Regions from separate parts of the Streptomyces sp. CNX435 genome, predicted to be linked through region 2. Evidence: riboswitches for the same ligand, from Rfam matches in the RefSeq annotation. Region 2 holds a riboswitch; each other region holds the start of a gene.

Region 1 (2,254 bases), on a different contig from region 2:
CCAGTGCGCCACGCATGGCGCCCGCGCCGAGGGTCGCGCCGCGTTCGGTGCTCTCGGAGTGGGTCTGCGTGTACGACAACGAGGTGCGCATGTACGCGAGGAGAAGCTTGTCCCGCACCTCGGGCGGCAGGCGCTGCAGCAACTCCCGGTCGTCCAGGGTCTCGACGATCCGCCGCACGACGGCGAACAGCAACTCGTCCGCCGTCATGGTGCGCGCCACCGTCAGGTGGACCGCGAGCAACTCCTCGTCCGGGCGCCACTGCCCGGCGGCCTCGGTCAGCGCCCGGTCCACCAGCGTGGACTTGCCGACCCCGCGGAACCCGGTGACGAGGAAGGCGCCACCGTGCGAATAGCGCAGGCGCTCGGCGAGCCCGCCGACCAGTTCTTCGTGCCCGAGCGTGGGTAACGCGCTGTCGCCCGCGGGCAACGGCTCGTGCACGTACCGGAAATCCCGGTGCAGCTCCACGTCCAGCACCGTGCGCGCCCCCAATTCCGTCCCGTGGCCCCCAGCTTAGGTCCGTGGCGCGCGCTCCGGATGTTCAGCGCACGGAAAGCGCATAGCCATCCGGCGACGCCACTGCCGCCCGCTTCGGGCATGTCGACGCATCCGGGCTCGCGGCGCTCTTTGTCGGAGTGCGGCGGGCAAATCGGGGCTTGCCCGGGTCTGGCGGCTGCGCCGCGTGAACTCCCCGCGACGCGAAGTCAATTATTGCGCGGGAACGCGTGACGACCTTGTCATCGCACACATGAGCGCCCTAGCGTGACTGCCCGTTCGAGAGGCGAACACCTGCTGGTGCCGGACCGCCGAATCCTGCCCCCGGCGCCGCGGGACCTGCCGTTCAGCTCTCACCGCCGGGCAGGAGCGGGGGACCCACGGGTCCGGCAACCGCCGGACCACCGCCGTCCCTTGCGACGGCTTGGGGTGAGGTCCGCCGAAGCCGGCGGCCGGGCAACTCCAGCCCGAACCCGACAGCTGACCTCGCAGGCGTCCGGAGAAAGAGGCCCGTCAGATGTCGTCCTCACACGGCCGCCACCGAGCGCTGCGCCGCCCCAGCGGCGTCCGCAAGCTCGCCACTCGCGCTTCGGCGGCGGGCGCCACCCTCGCGCTGCCGGTCATCGGCGCGTCCACCGCCTTCGCCGAAGAAGACTCCACCTACACCGTCGCCTCCGGCGACACCCTCTCCGTCATCGCCGCGGAGCAGGACGTCGACGGCGGCTGGAAGGCGCTGTACGAGAACAACAGATCCGTCATCGGCGACGACCCGGACTTTATCTCCCCCGGCATGGAGCTGTCCCTCGACGGCCCCGCGGCCGGCTCCGGCACCGACGCGGACGCCGACAGCGCCTCGTACGGCACCGACACCGCCGCGGACGAGCCGACCGCCGTCATGCCCGTCGACGGCAGCACGCCCACGGCGGGTTACGCGGCGTCCGGCGCGCACTGGGAGAGCGGCCACACCGGCCAGGACTGGTCCGTGCCCGTGGGCACGACGGTCCAGGCCGCGGCCAAGGGAGTCGTCGTCGACGCCGGCTGGAACGACTCCTTCGGGTACGAGATCGTCGTCAAGCACGGCGCCGAGGACTACACCCACTACGCCCATCTGTCGCAGATCGACGTCTCCGTGGGCGACTCCGTCGGCATGGGCGAGGCGATCGCCGAGTCCGGCGCCACCGGCAACGTCACCGGCCCGCACCTGCACTTCGAGGTCCGCACGACACCGGAGTACGGATCCGCCGAGGACCCGATCACCTGGCTGGAGAACCACGGCGTGAACGTCTCGGGCAGCGCCTGAGCGACGCGCCGCACCCCCCACCGGGTGGGCCCCGGCCGAACCCCGGCCGGGGCCCACCCGTCACGGCTGTGCCGCCGCGGCCCGCCGTCAGAGGTCGCCCGGCTCCGGCTGCGCCGGGGCACCGGTGGTGTCCATCAGGATGGCGTGCGCCTCGTAGTGGTCGGGGGCCGCTTTCGCAGGGGACTGGCTGGAGACGTAGACGATGCCGCTCGGCAGGACTGTGAACGTCGGCGGCTCCGCGTTCTTCGGCAGGTTGCGCACGAACTGGTCGACGCGGGCCCGTTGCCCTCCCGTCAGGTCCGAGGGCTGCAGGCTGCCGACCTCGCCCCGTACGTGGCGGATCAGCAGGGTCGCGATGCCGGGGGTCATTGCGGTCAGGCGGAGCCAGGAGGTGTCGGTGAAGGTGAGGCGTACGTCGGATTCCAGCTCGCTGTACGGCATCCGCCGCAGCTCTGCGACGG
Region 2 (2,254 bases):
ATGACGTCGGCGGTCGTGACCTCGCCGGAGGACTGGATGATGGAGGACAGATGGCAGTACCAGATCTCGGTGCCGTCGTCGAGCGTGAGGACGATGCGGTAGCCGTACGAGCCGGCCCAGCCGGCCTCGGTGATCGTGCCGCCGTGCACGGCCTTGACCGGGGTGCCGGTGGAGGCGGCGAAGTCCTGCCCGGTGTGGCCCGCGGCCCACATGTCGCCGGACTCGCCGAACGTCGAGGTGAGCGTGTAACCGCTGAGCGGGGCGACGTAGCTGGCGGCGAGCTTGGCGAGGCGCTCGGCCTCCGCCTTGCGGCGGGCCTCCTCCTCGGCCTTGCGGCGGCGCTCCTCCTCCAGGCGGCGCTGGCGCTCCTCTTCCGCCGCCTTCGCCTCGGCGGCCTCTTCGGCCGCCTGCTCGGCGGCCTCGGCCTCGGCGGCGGCGCGGGCCGTGGCGTCGGCCTCCGCCTGCTGCTGGTCGGCCTGCTCCAGGATGCGCGCCCGCAGGGCCTCGCCGGAGTCGGCGGTCGGGGTGGCGGTGTCCGAGCCGGTGTCGGCGGCGTAGCTGACCTGGGTGAGGGGTGCCGTGGTGACGACCGTGTCGTCGGCGGCGGGCTCTTCCTCGGTGGGCACCAGCTCGCCCACGCCCGGCAGGCTCTCGGCGTCCGGGAGTTGAGCGCTTATCCCGCTCGTGACGGCGTCGACCTGGTCGGGCATGGATATCGCGACCGGCGGCTTCTCCTGCGCCGTGGCCATGCTGCCCGCACCGACGGCGGCGAAGACGCCGACGCCGAGTACGGCGCCGCTGCGCGCCATGCTGCCGCCGCGCTGCTTGGCGAGACGCCGACGGCCGCGGGAGGGAAGGTCGTCCTCGGGGAAGACTTCGTCGACCGGCTCTTCGGCATAGCCGACCGGCTCTTCGGCGGCGTAGCCGGTGGGCGCGTACCCCTCGGGGGCGTTGCCACCGGACGCATAGCCGTCGTAGCCGTAATCGTCATAGCCATGGCCGTAGCCAGGCCCAGACCTGTAGGACGCCACGAAGGCGTACTCCTTTCCTTCCTTCTCGCCTACCGGGTTAGCTGACGGGTTCGGAGCAGGAAGGTCTCCTACAGGCCGCCTCCTGGCGGAGGTTGGCCCGATTCACCCCAAGGTGGTGGTTCCCCGGTTCCCTAGGTGTTGCCGTTGCTGCAGTTGTGACGCGTGCGGGATTCGGCGACGGCGCACGGAGCCGCCTCTTGCGGCGGCAGTGACGACCGCGCTGCGTCACCGAACGCTAGCGGACGACGGCGTTCGATTCCAAGTCGTTCCCGTTATTCAGTTGTGCTTTGCTGCGGACGATACGGGCATGTACCTGTGGAAACGGACAAGTTGACGCACCGGCTACGCGGGGTGAGGTCCGGTCGTTAGCTGATCGTGCATCAGTTGTTATGCGGAGGGGCGCTATTCCATTACGGAGAGTGTGCGGGAACGGGAACGGGAGAGGGCGATCTGCGCGCCCCCGCACCCCCCGTCGCGCGCACACGGCGCCCACCGGCGTCAGGCGAGCCGTACCGGGAAGGACTCCAGGTCGTTCTGCGTCAGCACCGGCAGGTTCCGGATCTCCTCCACCGGCACCGCCGCCCGCAGCCCCGGGAAGCGCGCGAAGAGCGCCGGCAGCGCCACCGCCGCCTCCAGCCGCGACAGCGCCGCGCCCGGGCAGATGTGCGGCCCGTGCCCGAACGTCATGTGCCGGATCGGCGTCGGCCGCGCCACGTCGAAGACGTCCGCGTCCGGCCCGTGCTGCCGGGCGTCCCGCCCGATCGCGCGGTACGAGATGACGACGCCCTCGCCCTTCTCGATCACCGTGCCGGCGATCTCGATGTCCTCCGTCGCGAACCGCATCAGCAGGTGGGTCACCGGCGGGTCGTAGCGCAGCGCCTCCTCGATCGCCGTCTCCCACGCCACCTTGCCCGCCCGGACCATGCCGAGCTGCCCGGGGTGCGCCAGCAGCGCGCGCACGGTGGTGAGCAGGAGCGTGATCGTGGTCTCGTGCCCGGCCGCGATCATCGACTTCAGGTTGCCGACGACCTCTTCCTCGGTCAGCGGCTCGCCGCCCTCGTCGGCGAGGATCAGCGCGCTCGTGAGGTCGTCGCCGGGGTCGGCGGTCTTCTGTCGCACCATGTCCGTGAACACGCGGTCCAGCTCCGCCATCACCGCCAGCCGCTCGTCCTGCGGGGTGAGCATGGAGAAGAACGCCTTCCACAGCCGCATCTGCCGCGGTA
Region 3 (2,254 bases), on a different contig from region 2:
GACCATGCAGATGTGGCAGGAGTACGGCGGCGAGGAGTTCGCCTCGCAGCCCGACTTCGCCAGCCGGGCGCAGCAGATCACGGTCGCCGAGCGCATCCTCGCCGGCATGGGCGCCGACAAGGCATGGCCCGAGTGCGCCGACGACGCCGGGCTGGCCGGCGACGACACGCAGCCGGAGGTCAACCCCGGCGCCGAGCTGCCGCTGCCGCCCACGACGCCGCCCACGCTCGCCCCCGACCCCGGGGCCACCGACGACGCGGGCGGCTCGCAGGACGAAGACGAGAACGCAGACGCAGACGAGAACGAGGACGAGGCCGGGCGTACGGACGGCGAGGGCGACCGCGAGGACGGCGGCGGCAAGCACCGCGGCTCTCAGGACCCGTCCGAGGAGCCCAGCGAGGACGCCGAGGGCGCCGAGGGCGCAGACGCCTCCGAGGGCACCGGCCGGCACCGCGCCCCGGACTCCTCCGCGACCCCCACCCCCACCCCGTCCGACGCCCTGCCGTCGACCGGCGCCCCCGAGCCCCCGCGCGAGGCCGTCGAGACCCCGGGCACCTCCCAGTCGCCCGACGCGACGGAGCTGCCCGGCCCGGGCCGGGAGTGGATCGCCGAGATCCCCGGCGACGTGGAGGAGCCCGAGGACGACAGCGAGGCCGGCGAGTCCGGCGACAGCAGTTATACCGTCCGACCGGGTGACACCCTCACCGAAATCGCCACGGAGCATTCGCTTGATGGCGGATGGTCCGAGTTGTACGACGGAAACAAGAACTCCCTCGGCACGGACCCCGACAACATCCAGCCTGGTCAGGAACTCGAATTGAGCGGCAACTGACCCGGTAACAGGAGAAGTCCACGCGGATTAGTCATATTTGACGTAATCGGCTGACCGGGCTAGCTGACGGGCGGAAAACCGGGCGCGGCGCTTTCCGAGGTCTTTGAATCGCACACGCCTATGTGCTTACCGTCACATCGCTCGCCAACGCGAGCCCCGGTGATCGCCTCACGCCGAATCCTGTCGGCGTTCACCCGGGCCATCTGTGCTTGAAGCACCGCTGACAGGAGCGGGGGACCCACGGTAGGTGCCGGACCGGTCCAACGAGAAGGCGGACCGGACGGCTTGGGGTCAAGCCGCACGCTCGACGTACGGCCGGGCACTCACAGCCCGCACCCGACAGCTCACCTCGCAGGCGTCGGTGAGAAAAGAGCATCATGCTTATTCCTGCCGGAACGGGTAAGCACCGCCGCCCCGCCGCCGAGGCCCGCCTTGGCGCACACTCCCGCATGGCCGTTCTCGTGAGCGCCACCGGAACCGCCATCGGGCTGCCGGTAGTGGGCGCGCACGACACGGTCGCGGCCCCGATCGATACCTGGGAACGGGTGGCCGCCTGCGAGTCCGGAGGAAATTGGGCGACGAATACCGGAAACGGCTATTTCGGCGGCGTCCAGTTCTCCCAGTCGAGCTGGGAGGCCGCCGGCGGCAGCGGTTACGCCCCGCGCGCCGACCTGGCGACGAAAGAGCAGCAGATCGCCGTGGCCGAGCGGCTGCTGACCATGCAGGGTCCGGGGGCGTGGCCCAACTGCGGTCCGCGCGCCGGCCTGGCCGCCGGCGGTCCGGCGACCGGACGGATCGCCCCGCCGGCGCCCCAGGAGGCGCCGGAGCAGCAACCGCAGCAGCCGCAGGCCCCGCAGGAGGCTCCGCAGGAGGCCCCGCAGGGCACCGAGGCCCGCGGCGCCGGCGAGCAGACGCAGCCGGAGTCCCGCACGGTCTTCCGGGGCTTCTACTACGAGGTCCGCGAGGGCGACACCCTCGACGACATCGCCCGGCGGCACGGCGCGGACAGCTGGCAGCAGCTCTACGAGGAGAACAAGTCGGTCGTGGGCGCGGACCCGGACCTGATCCGCCCGGGCCAGAAGCTGAAGGTGAGTTAGTCCCGCGCCGGGCGGGCCGGGCCGGACCGGACCGGACTACGAACCGTGGCCCGCCCGCCCGCCAGCCAGCCGTGGACGCGCCCGCGCGGTGCGGCGCGGCCGTCCCGGCCCGTCCGGTGCGCGGGCCGGGACGACCAGGCCGTACGGCGCCCGCACCGTACGACGACCACGCCGTACGGCGCCCGCCCATACCGTCTCGTACCGCGGAATGCGGCCGGGTACGCGCCGGGTACGCGCCGGGGCCGTCACCCGGGGCGGCTAGGCTCAGGGCGGAACCCGTAGCGAATCGCTCCGAAGGAGACACCGTGCCGTCGATCGACGTCGT

What was found. Region 2 has a riboswitch for cyclic di-AMP ahead of T328_RS17945 (M23 family metallopeptidase). Riboswitches for the same ligand answer to the same signal wherever they lie in the genome.
Region 1: another riboswitch for cyclic di-AMP. It lies ahead of T328_RS00820 (M23 family metallopeptidase); the one in region 2 lies ahead of T328_RS17945 (M23 family metallopeptidase).
Region 3: another riboswitch for cyclic di-AMP. It lies ahead of T328_RS20490 (LysM peptidoglycan-binding domain-containing protein); the one in region 2 lies ahead of T328_RS17945 (M23 family metallopeptidase).

The regions. Positions count from the first base shown of each region.
Region 1 covers NZ_JCANTA010000001.1:205,131-207,384, reverse strand. The annotation lists gene T328_RS00825 (protein kinase domain-containing protein) at 1-466, opposite strand, end outside; cyclic di-AMP (ydaO/yuaA leader) riboswitch at 838-1,002, shown strand; gene T328_RS00820 (M23 family metallopeptidase) at 1,011-1,793, shown strand; gene T328_RS00815 (hypothetical protein) at 1,881-2,254, opposite strand, start outside.
Region 2 covers NZ_JCANTA010000010.1:6,189-8,442, forward strand. The annotation lists gene T328_RS17945 (M23 family metallopeptidase) at 1-1,031, opposite strand, end outside; cyclic di-AMP (ydaO/yuaA leader) riboswitch at 1,043-1,185, opposite strand; gene T328_RS17950 (cytochrome P450 family protein) at 1,530-2,254, opposite strand, start outside.
Region 3 covers NZ_JCANTA010000012.1:53,803-56,056, reverse strand. The annotation lists gene T328_RS20495 (transglycosylase family protein) at 1-832, shown strand, start outside; cyclic di-AMP (ydaO/yuaA leader) riboswitch at 1,041-1,205, shown strand; gene T328_RS20490 (LysM peptidoglycan-binding domain-containing protein) at 1,282-1,929, shown strand; gene eno (phosphopyruvate hydratase) at 2,235-2,254, shown strand, end outside.